3 regions of the Micromonospora sp. DT228 genome follow, and region 3 is predicted to be linked to each of the others. Evidence: predicted binding sites of a transcription regulator. Region 3 holds the regulator's gene; each other region holds the start of a gene.
What was found. Region 3 encodes HrcA, which represses chaperone genes, less so after heat shock. Its sites were predicted from a motif close to GGTTNGCACNCTCNNNNNGAGNGTGCNAACC; they were not measured.
Positions count from the first base shown of each region.

Region 1: a site for HrcA is predicted at 1,181-1,211, ahead of groES (co-chaperone GroES). Genes of this name have one in related genera too.
Region 2: a site for HrcA is predicted at 2,241-2,271, ahead of groL (chaperonin GroEL). Genes of this name have one in related genera too.

Region 1 covers NZ_JBNCKO010000002.1:131,350-134,918, forward strand. Annotated here, with positions in the region: gene ACLQ29_RS03875 (THUMP-like domain-containing protein) at 1-1,085, opposite strand, end outside; gene groES (co-chaperone GroES) at 1,345-1,659, shown strand; gene groL (chaperonin GroEL) at 1,730-3,370, shown strand; gene ACLQ29_RS03890 (molybdopterin-dependent oxidoreductase) at 3,498-3,569, shown strand, end outside.
Region 2 covers NZ_JBNCKO010000005.1:275,640-279,208, forward strand. Annotated here, with positions in the region: gene ACLQ29_RS13055 (GNAT family N-acetyltransferase) at 1-358, opposite strand, end outside; gene ACLQ29_RS13060 (cold-shock protein) at 728-931, shown strand; gene ACLQ29_RS13065 (hypothetical protein) at 1,027-2,193, shown strand; gene groL (chaperonin GroEL) at 2,466-3,569, shown strand, end outside.
Region 3 covers NZ_JBNCKO010000021.1:36,931-40,499, forward strand. Annotated here, with positions in the region: gene dnaJ (molecular chaperone DnaJ) at 1-795, opposite strand, end outside; gene hrcA (heat-inducible transcriptional repressor HrcA) at 871-1,893, opposite strand; gene ACLQ29_RS30665 (DUF4870 domain-containing protein) at 2,060-2,701, shown strand; gene hemW (radical SAM family heme chaperone HemW) at 2,768-3,569, opposite strand, start outside.

The sequences.
Region 1 (3,569 bases), on a different contig from region 3:
AGCTGCTCCGGGGTGAGCGCCGAACCCCGCTTGAGGATCTCCACCCGGCCCACCCGGCGCTCGCGCAGCAACGCCCGCAGGCGCTTGAGCGAGAACGGCAGCACGTCGGTGATCTCCAGGCAGCGCGCGTACGGGGTGCGGGTCGGCAGGTCCGCGTAGAGGTAGGCGATGCTCGGGTCGCCGAGAGTGGCGTCCAGTTCGGCGGCCAACTCGGCGACGAGGTGCGCGCGGATGACCGCCGGGTCCGGGTCGTACAGGTAACGCCGGGGCGGCCCGACCGGGGCCTCGTCAGCACCCGAGCCGGTGAGCTGGCGCCGGGTCTCCGCGCGGTAGAGCGTGGCGCGGCGGGGCACCTCCGCCAGCTCGCCGCACCAGAGCGCGGCCTCCACCAGGTCGCCGTCCACGCCTACCCACTCCGCCTCCGCGCCGGCCGGAATGAGCGCGTGGTCCAGGCCCGGGGCCACCTTCACCACTGTGCGCGGCACCCGCTCGGCCAGCCCGGTGACGAAATCCCACGGCGGCGAGTAGGCGCGCGGGTCGAAGATCCGCCGACCGGTGCCGGTCGAGCGGCGGGCCGGATCGCAGAAGACCCCGTCGACGCGGGAGACGTCGAACGCGGTGGCATCGCCGCACTCGACGGTGAACAGCTCGGCCAGCCCGGCCGCCGCGGCGTTGGCGGCGGCCATCGCGGCGGTCAGCGGGTCGGCCTCCACCCCGTACACCCGGATGCCGGCGCGGGCGGCGGCCAGCGCGTCCGCGCCGAGGCCGCAGCCCAGGTCGGCCAGGGTGCGGACGCCGGCCGCGGACAGCCGGGCGGCCCGACGATCCGCGACCACCCGGCGGGTGGCCTGCTCCAGCCCGGGGCGGGTGAGGAACATCCCGGCGGCGGCCGGGCCGAACTTGCCGACCGCGCGGTGCCGCAGCTCGGCCTGGGTGAGCGCCGCCGCGGCCAACGTCGGCGGCACCCCGGCCGCGCGCAGCGCCGACGCCGCGGCCAGCGGATCACCGCCGGCCAGCCCGGCCGCCGCCGTGAGCGCGGCCGACCCCTCGGGGGTACGCAGCGCCGCCAGCTGATCGAGATCCACCCGGTCATTGTCCGGGTGGACCCGGAAAACCGGGCTGGCGGGGCGCGACTCGCTGGCACTCTCCTTGACGGAGTGCTAGCCACGGAATAACCTGCGATTAGCACTCTCACCCTGAGGGTGCCAGCTTCCGGGTCTCGCGACCCGGGTGCGCACGCCAGGCGGACCGGCACCCGCGACGACGGTCCCGCCCGGTGGCATGAGGCAGATTGACGCTGGTTGGCCCCGCCGACCAGCAACGAAACCAGTACCCCAGGAGGGTATGCCCGTGACTACCGCGACCAAGGTTGCGATCAAGCCGCTCGAGGACCGCATCGTGGTCCAGGCGAACGAGGCTGAGACCACCACGGCGTCGGGCATCGTGATCCCCGACACCGCCAAGGAGAAGCCGCAGGAGGGCACTGTCCTCGCTGTGGGCCCGGGGCGCGTCGACGACAACGGCAACCGGGTTCCGGTTGACGTGCAGGTCGGCGACACCGTCCTTTACTCGAAGTACGGCGGCACCGAGGTCAAGTACGCCGGCGAGGAGTACCTGGTGCTCTCCGCCCGCGACGTCCTCGCGGTCATCGAGAAGTAAGCAACCGATCAGTGCCACTGCCCCGGTCCGGCTCGCCGGGCCGGGGCAATGGCGCTTCGAAGGGACATAAATGGCGAAGATCCTGAGCTTCTCGGACGACGCCCGGCACCTGCTGGAGCACGGTGTCAACGCCCTCGCGGACGTGGTCAAGGTCACCCTCGGCCCGCGCGGGCGCAACGTCGTCCTGGACAAGAAATTCGGTGCGCCGACGATCACCAACGATGGTGTGACCATCGCCAAGGAGATCGAGCTCACCAACCCGTACGAGAACCTTGGCGCGCAGCTGGTCAAGGAGGTGGCGACCAAGACCAACGACGTCGCCGGCGACGGCACCACCACCGCGACCGTGCTGGCCCAGGCGATGGTTCGCGAGGGCCTGCGCAACGTGACCGCCGGGACCAACCCGGCCGGCCTCAAGCGGGGCATCGACGCGGCGGCCACAAAGGTTTCCGAGGCGCTGCTCGGCAAGGCCGCCGAGGTCACCAGCAAGGAGTCGATCGCGAACGTGGCGACGATCTCCGCGCAGGACGCCACGATCGGCGACCTGATCGCCGAGGCGATGGAGCGGGTCGGCCGCGACGGTGTCATCACCGTCGAGGAAGGCTCCATGCTCACCACCGAGCTGGACGTGACCGAGGGTCTCCAGTTCGACAAGGGCTTCATCTCGCCGAACTTCGTCACCGACCTGGAGAGCCAGGAGTCCGTCCTCGAGGACGCGTACATCCTGGTCACCACCCAGAAGATCTCGGCGATCGAAGAGCTGCTGCCGCTGCTGGAGAAGGTCCTGCAGAACAGCAAGCCCCTGCTGATCATCGCCGAGGACGTGGACGGCCAGGCGCTCTCCACCCTGGTGGTCAACTCGCTGCGCAAGACCCTCAAGGTCTGCGCGGTCAAGGCCCCGGGCTTCGGTGACCGGCGCAAGGCGATGCTCCAGGACATCGCGATCTCCACGGGCGCCGAGCTGGTCGCCCCGGAGCTGGGCTACAAGATCGACCAGGTCGGCCTGGAGGTGCTCGGCACCGCTCGGCGCGTCGTGGTCGACAAGGAAAACACCACGATCGTCGACGGCGGCGGCCAGAAGGCCGACCTCGCCGACCGGGTGTCCCAGATCCGCAAGGAGATCGAGGCCTCCGACTCCGACTGGGACCGGGAGAAGCTGGCCGAGCGGCTGGCGAAGCTCTCCGGTGGCATCGCCGTCATCAAGGCGGGCGCGGCCACCGAGGTCGAGATGAAGGAGCGCAAGCACCGCATCGAGGACGCCATCGCGGCGACCAAGGCTGCGGTCGAGGAGGGCACCGTCCCCGGCGGCGGCGCCGCCCTGGTGCAGATCCGTTCGGTGCTCGACGACGACCTGGGCTTCACCGGTGACGAGAAGATCGGTGTCTCGGTCGTGCGCAAGGCGCTCGTCGAGCCGCTGCGCTGGATCGCGCAGAACGCCGGTCACGACGGCTACGTCGTGACGCAGAAGGTCGCCGACCTGAAGTGGGGCAACGGCCTCGACGCCGCCAAGGGCGAGTACGTCGACCTGGTCAAGGCCGGCATCATCGACCCGGTGAAGGTGACCCGCAACGCGGTCACCAACGCCGCCTCGATCGCCGGCCTGCTGCTCACCACGGAGAGCCTCGTGGTGGAGAAGCCGGAGCAGGCCGAGCCGGCCGCCGGCGGCGGCCACGGCCACGGTCACGGCCACCAGCACGGCCCGGGCTTCTGATCCGGTAGAGCGACACCCGTTGCGGGGCGCACCGTCGTACGACGGTGCGCCCCGTTCGTCCGCGCGGGTCATTACCGAACGCTGACGTTGTTGGCTACCGGGCAGGAAGATCGCGCACACTGGGCCGATGAGCACCACGTCGCGGCGCTACGCCGCGCTGGCCGGAGTGACAGCCGCCGCCGTCGCGATCGGAATCGCC
Region 2 (3,569 bases), on a different contig from region 3:
CCCCGTCGATCAGCTCGCCGAGCAGGCCACTGCCGCGCCAGGCCGGCGTGACGTAGACGGCGTAGATCACGGTGAGCCCGGGTTCGTTGTGCGAGACCGTGCCACCGGCGTGCCCGACGAGCCGGCCACCCGGGTCGGCGATGAACTGCGCGTTACCGGGGCCGGCCGAGGTGTACGCGACCCGGGCGGCGAACTCGGTGTGCGGCCGGGCCGCCGCGTCCGCCAGGGTCTCCAGGAAGGCCAACGGCGCGTCGGCGAGCATCTCCAGACGCAGTGCCCGCATCCGGGCGGCGTCCTCCGGCCGGACCCGGCGGATCTCCGCCTGCCGTAGGGCGGTCGCGCCCGTATCGGTGGTCATGCCCGCATGCCTACCACAGGCCCGGTGGCCCGGTCCGCCCGGTGGCCCGGTCCGCCCGGTGGCCCGGTCCGCCCGGTGGCCCGGTCCGCCCGGTGGCGCGGCGTCCGGCGGCGGGGCTTTCGGGGGCTGTGTCGCGCAATCGCCGACATGGATCCGGTGGATCGAGAAGCCGGCCGACAGGCGCAGTCCGATCGCCCCGGAATATGCCCGATTTGTGGCCGTGCGCGGCCGTCACTCCTCGTGTAGCGTGCGATTTCGGTCACCTTTTTCCAATGGTCGCCATCGATCGCTGAGGGTGGTGGCCGGTGGGCGTCCGGCCGTGCCGTGCGCCAGGTCAGGCAACACCGCGCATAGTGAGGGAAGTGCACCGTGGCACAGGGCTCCGTGAAGTGGTTCAACGCCGAAAAGGGCTATGGATTCATTGCCGTCGACGGCGGTCCGGACGTGTTCGTTCACTTCTCCGCGATCGAGATGGACGGCTACAAGGCGCTGGACGACGGCCAGCGGGTGGAGTTCGAGATCGCCCAGGGTCAGAAGGGCCCGCAGGCCGAGCACGTACGCGTCATCGCCTGAGCTTTCCTCCTTGATCGGCTCCGCGCGTCGGGGCTGCGACACGGGCGCACAACCGGGAAGATCGTGGCCGTTCCAGCCAATGCTGAGGAGCGTTCATGACTGACCAGTGGCCCCCGCCCACCCCACCCTCCGGGCCGGGGGAGCCGGGTCCGTCCGATCCGACCGTGCCGTCCGATCCGACCGTGCCGTACGGCAGTTCCGGCGTGACTCCGGAGACGCCATCCGAGCTGCGGCCGGGCGTACCTCCGGTCGGCCCGCCGCCCGGCTGGGATCCGGCGCAGGGCGCCTGGGGTGCGCCGCCGCCGGGTTGGACGTTCCCGCCCACCGGCGGCTACCCGCCCGGGTCGGGTCCCTACGGTGCAGTGCCGTGGTATCCGGGGTCGCCGGTTGGCTGGTACCCGCCGGATTACGGATTCGATCCGAACGACCCCCTGGTCACTCCCCGTGGCGCCGGTCTGGCCGGCTGGTTCAACAGGTGTCTGGGAGCGTTGCGCCGTAGCTGGCGGCAGTTGGTGCCCATCATGCTGCTCACCCAGGTGTTGCCGGCGGCCGTGCTCTCGGTGCTCGCCCTGGGCCTCGACCCGACGGCGAGATGGGAAGCCGAGGTCGGATCGGACCCGACTCCCGTGCTGCCGGACACGTTCGCCGTCGATCTGGCGGGTCTTCTCGCCGTGGCGATCGGTGGCAGCCTGTTGGTCGGGCTGGTGCAGGCCATCGGGTGGGCCGCCGGCAGTTGGGTGATCACGCAGCAGGCGTCCGGTCAGCCGGGCAACCTGGAATCGGCGCTGCGGTACGGCCTCCGTCGGGCACTCGGGCTCTGGGGCTGGACCCTGTTGACCAGCTTGATCGCCGGCATCGGTTTCTGTTGCTGCGTGCTGCCGGGCATCTATCTGACGTTCGCCCTGAGCATGGCCGGCCCGGTCTATCTCTTCGAACGCCGCGACCCCATCGGCCGGTCGTTCCGGATGTTCCACGACCGACTCGGCCTCCTGCTCGGTCGGGTGGCTCTGGTGGCCCTGGCGGTCATCGTCGTCAACGTGGTCACCGGCGCCCTGGAGGGGGCGGGCACCCCCCTGTTCGGCACGGATCCCCTCACGTCCCCGGGTACGGCCGTCGGGGTGGTGGCGGTGATCGGGGTCACCGCCGTGCTGGCCCTGCCCGCCCACCTCGCCCAGATGGTCGGTCTGCTGATGACGTACGCCGAGCAGCGAGCCCATGAGGCGCCGGTGAACACCGTTGGACTGGCCGCGGAACTCGGCTGAGCGGCGGCATCGTGCTTGCACTCGGCAGGGGAGAGTGCTAAACAAGTCATTGGCACTCGCATACCGTGAGTGCCAATGGTCGGGACGGTGGGGCCAGGTTGCACCGGCGTGGAGACGCCGGGGCGACACATGGCCGGTCGTCGCGGGCTATCCGGCCCGGCCGAAGGACGTCGTCGTCGCCAGGTGGCGACGTCCCAAGGTGCGTACACCAGGCGGCCCATCCGGGGCACACATCTCGGGTGGCCCGTGAGTGTCCAGGAGGACAACGCCGTATGGCCAAGATGATCGCGTTCGACGAAGAGGCGCGCCGCGGCCTCGAGCGGGGCATGAACCAGCTCGCCGACGCCGTAAAGGTGACCCTCGGCCCCAAGGGCCGCAACGTCGTGCTCGAGAAGAAGTGGGGTGCCCCCACCATCACCAACGATGGTGTGAGCATCGCCAAGGAGATCGAGCTCGAGGACCCGTACGAGAAGATCGGCGCTGAGCTGGTCAAGGAGGTCGCCAAGAAGACCGACGACGTTGCCGGTGACGGCACGACGACGGCGACCGTCCTGGCCCAGGCCCTGGTTCGCGAGGGCCTGCGTAACGTGGCCGCCGGCGCCAACCCGATGGCCCTGAAGCGGGGCATCGAGGCCGCGGTCGCGAGCGTCTCGGAGGAGCTGTCCAAGCTCGCCAAGGACGTCGAGACCAAGGAGCAGATCGCCTCCACCGCCTCCATCTCCGCTGGCGACAGCACCGTCGGCGAGATCATCGCCGAGGCGATGGACAAGGTCGGCAAGGAAGGCGTCATCACCGTCGAGGAGAGCAACACCTTCGGGCTGGAGCTGGAGCTCACCGAGGGTATGCGCTTCGACAAGGGCTACATCTCGGCCTACTTCATGACCGACCCGGAGCGTATGGAGGCCGTCTTCGACGACCCGTACATCCTGATCGCCAACAGCAAGATCTCGTCGGTGAAGGACCTGCTCCCGATCCTGGAGAAGGTCATGCAGTCGGGCAAGCCGCTGCTGATCATCGCCGAGGACCTGGAGGGCGAGGCCCTCGCCACCCTGGTGGTCAACAAGGTCCGTGGCACCTTCAAGTCGGTCGCCGTCAAGGCGCCGGGCTTCGGTGACCGCCGCAAGGCCATGCTGACCGACATCGCCATCCTCGCCGGTGGCCAGGTCATCAGCGAGGAGGTCGGCCTCAAGCTCGACGCCGCCAGCCTCGACATGCTGGGCCGCGCCCGCAAGGTCGTGGTGACCAAGGACGAGACCACGATCGTCGACGGTGCCGGTGACGCCGAGCAGATCCAGGGCCGGGTCAACCAGATCCGGGCCGAGATCGACAAGAGCGACTCCGACTACGACCGGGAGAAGCTGCAGGAGCGGCTGGCC
Region 3 (3,569 bases):
GGAGTAGACGTCGTGCGGCCGCTCGTGGATCTCCACGTAGAGGTCACCGGCGGTGCCGCCACCCGGGCCGACCTCGCCCTGCTGGGCCAGCCGGATCCGCATGCCGTCCTCGACGCCGGCCGGGATCTTGACGGTCAGCGAGCGGCGGGTGCGTACCCGGCCGTCGCCGGCGCAGGTGGGGCAGGGGTGCGGGATCGTCGTGCCGTAGCCCTGGCACACGGTGCACGGCCGGGCGGAGACCACCTGGCCGAGGAAGGTGCGCTGCACCGACTGCACCTCGCCGCGACCAGCACACGCCTCGCAGGTCGCCAGGTGGGTGCCGGCGGCCGTGCCGGCGCCGGAGCAGGTGGTGCAGAGCACTGCGGTGTCGACGGTGATCGGGGCCTCGACGCCGAAGGCGGTCTCGTGCAGGTCGAGTTCGAGGCGCAGGATCGCGTCGGCGCCCGGCCGGGTCCGTGGACGGGGGCCGCGCGCCCCACCGGCCGCGCCGCCGAAGAACGCGTCCATGATGTCCTGGAAACCGACGAACGGGCCGGCGCCACCGGGGCCACCCGGGCCGCCGGCGCCACCGCCGCCCGGGGCGAGCGGGTCGCCACCCAGGTCGACGATCTGCCGCTTGCGGTCGTCCGAGAGGACCTCGTACGCGGCGTTGATGTCCTTGAACTTCTCCTGAGCCTCCGGGTCCGGATTGACGTCCGGGTGGAACTGGCGCGCCAGCTTGCGGTAGGCGCGCTTGATCTCGTCATCGGAGGCTTCCCGGCTCACACCGAGGATGCCGTAGTAGTCCCTGGCCACTGCGTTCCGTGTCCTCATGTTCGTCTCGCGTTGCGCCGATCCGGCGGCAAACAGCCGGCCGTCGGCCCTGACTGGTCAGTTCTGGGCCAGCAACTCGCCCACGTAGCGTGCCACGGCGCGCACCGTGGCGATATTGCCGGGGTAGTCCATCCGGGTGGGCCCCAGCACCCCCAGGCCGCCGACGATCGTGGCGCCCGGGCCGTACCCGGTGCTGACCACCGAGGCGGCGCGCAGGTTGTCGAACTCGTTCTCGTCGCCGATCAGCACCCGGGTCGTGCTCGGCTCGGTCTCACCGATGAGCTTGAGGAGCACGACCTCCTCCTCCAGCGCCTCCAGGATCGGCCGTAGCGAACCCTGGAAGTCGAGCAGGCCGCCCCGGGTGAGGTTCGCGGTGCCGGCCAGGGCGATGCGTTCCTCGTGCCGCTCGACAAGCGTCTCCAGCAGCACCGTGGAGAGCGTGGTCATCGCCGGACGCAGCTCGGACGGCACCTCCTCGACGAGCGCCTGCACCAACGGTGGCGTGTCGGACAGCCGCGCGCCGGCGAGCTTCTCGTTTACCAGCCGGCGCAGGTCGGTGACGTTGTCGGCGGGCACCGGCCCGGGCAGCTCCACCAGCCGCTGCTCCACCCGCCCGGTGTCGGCGATCATGACGAGCATCAGCCGGGTGGTGGAGATCGGCACCAGTTCCAGGTGCCGAACCGAGGAGCGGGCCAGGCTCGGGTACTGCACGACGGCCACCTGCCGGGTGAGCTGGGCGAGCAGTCGCACCGTGCGGTGCACCACGTCGTCGAGGTCGACCGCGCCGACCAGGAAGCGCTCGATGGCCCGACGTTCGGCCGGGCTGAGGGGCTTGACCCGGGACAACCTGTCGACGAAGAGCCGGTAGCCGCGGTCGGTGGGCACCCGGCCGGCACTCGTGTGCGGCTGCCGGATGTAGCCCTCCTCCTCCAGCACGGCCATGTCGTTGCGGACCGTGGCCGGGGAGACCCCGAGCTGGTGCCGCTCGACAAGCGCCTTGCTGCCGACCGGCTCCTGGGTGGAGACGTAGTCCTCGACGATCGCGCGGAGCACGGCGAGTTTTCGGTCGTCGAGACCCATCCTCCGCACCTCCTGTCGCACGTCGGCCGCCGGTGCCGTGGGCCCGGCCGGGCCGTCCTGGCACTCGACTGTAACGAGTGCCAGTCTACGTCGGCGTACCCGCCGGCGCGATGATCAACGGTCGCCCACTGGTGCGGCGTTGCCACGGACCCCTACCGTGACACCCATGACTGAACCTCCTCGCCCTCCCGGCGCGGGTGACCCCGGCAACTACCCGCCGGAGCCGACCTCTCCCAGCTCGTACCCGTCGGCCGAGCCACCCACCGCACCACTGTCCGGGGCGCCTGGCCCGGGCGGCTATCCCCCGGCCGGTGGCTATCCGCCGCCCACCGGTGACCAACCGCCGTCGGGCGGCTACCCCCCGGCGGGGGGCTATCCGCCGCCCGGCGGCTACCCGCCCGGTGGCAACCCGGCTGGCGGATATCCGACCGGCGGCGCCTACGGCGGCCCCGGTGGCGGCTTTGCCAGCAACGAGGACAAGACCTGGGCGCTCGTCGCGCACTTCGGCGGTGCCGCCGGCATGATCCTCAGCGGCGGGGTGCTGGGCTGGATCGGCCCGCTGGTGGCGCTGCTGGCCCGCGGCAACCAGTCCCCGACGGTACGGTCGCACGCCGTGGCGGCGCTCAACTTCCAGCTCCTCTGGTCGATCGTCGGCCTGGTCGGCTGGGTGCTGTCCTGCATCCTGATCGGCTTCCTCGGGGTCGTGGCGGCCTTCATCCTCGGTGCCGTGTTCGGCATCATCGCCGGCATCAAGGCCAACGAGGGCCAGCTCTACCGCTACCCGCTCTCGGTCAACTTCATCAAGTGACCTCCTCCGGCCGCTCCCCCGGCCGGTAGGCGCCCCGCTGCCCCGGTCCGGGGCGGCGGGGCTGGCTCAGGGCAGCAGGTCGCGCACGACCGCGTCGGCGAGCAGCCGCCCGCGCAGGGTGAGCACCGCCCGACCGGCCGCGTACTCGTCGGCGGCCAGCAGGCCGCCGGCGAGGGCCCGCTCGGCGCCCGCCCGGCCGGTGGCGTCGAGCACCGCCAACGGCAGGCCGCTGGCCAGCCGCAGCCGCAGCATCACGTCCTCCATGTGCGTCTCGTCGACGGTGAGCACCTCGCGGGCCAGGCCGGGAGACGCGCCCGCGGCCAACCGCTTGGCGTACGCCGAGGGGTGCTTGACGTTCCACCAGCGCACCCCGCCGACGTGGCTGTGTGCCCCGGGCCCCAGCCCCCACCAGTCCGCGCCGGTCCAGTAGAGCAGGTTGTGCCGGCACCGGGCGTCGTCGGTGCGAGCCCAGTTGGAGACCTCGTACCACGAGAGCCCGGCCGCGTCGAGCGCGGCCTCCGCGGCCAGGTAGCGGTCCGCGGCCACGTCGTCACTGGGGTACGCCAGCTCCCCGCGCCGCATCCGGGCGGCGAGCCGGGTGCCGTCCTCAACGATCAGGGCGTACGCGCTGACGTGGTCCACCCCGGCGGCCACGACCTGCTCCAGCGAGGCGGCGAAGTCCTCGGGCCGCTCCCCCGGGGTCCCGTAGATCAGGTCCAGGTTGACGTGCTCGAACCCGGCGTCGCGCGCCTCCAGGGCGGCGGCGGTGGCCCGGCCGGCGCTGTGGGTGCGGTCCAGGATCGCCAGCACCCCCGGGGAGGCGGACTGCATGCCCAGCGAGATCCGGGTGTAGCCGGCCGACCGCAGC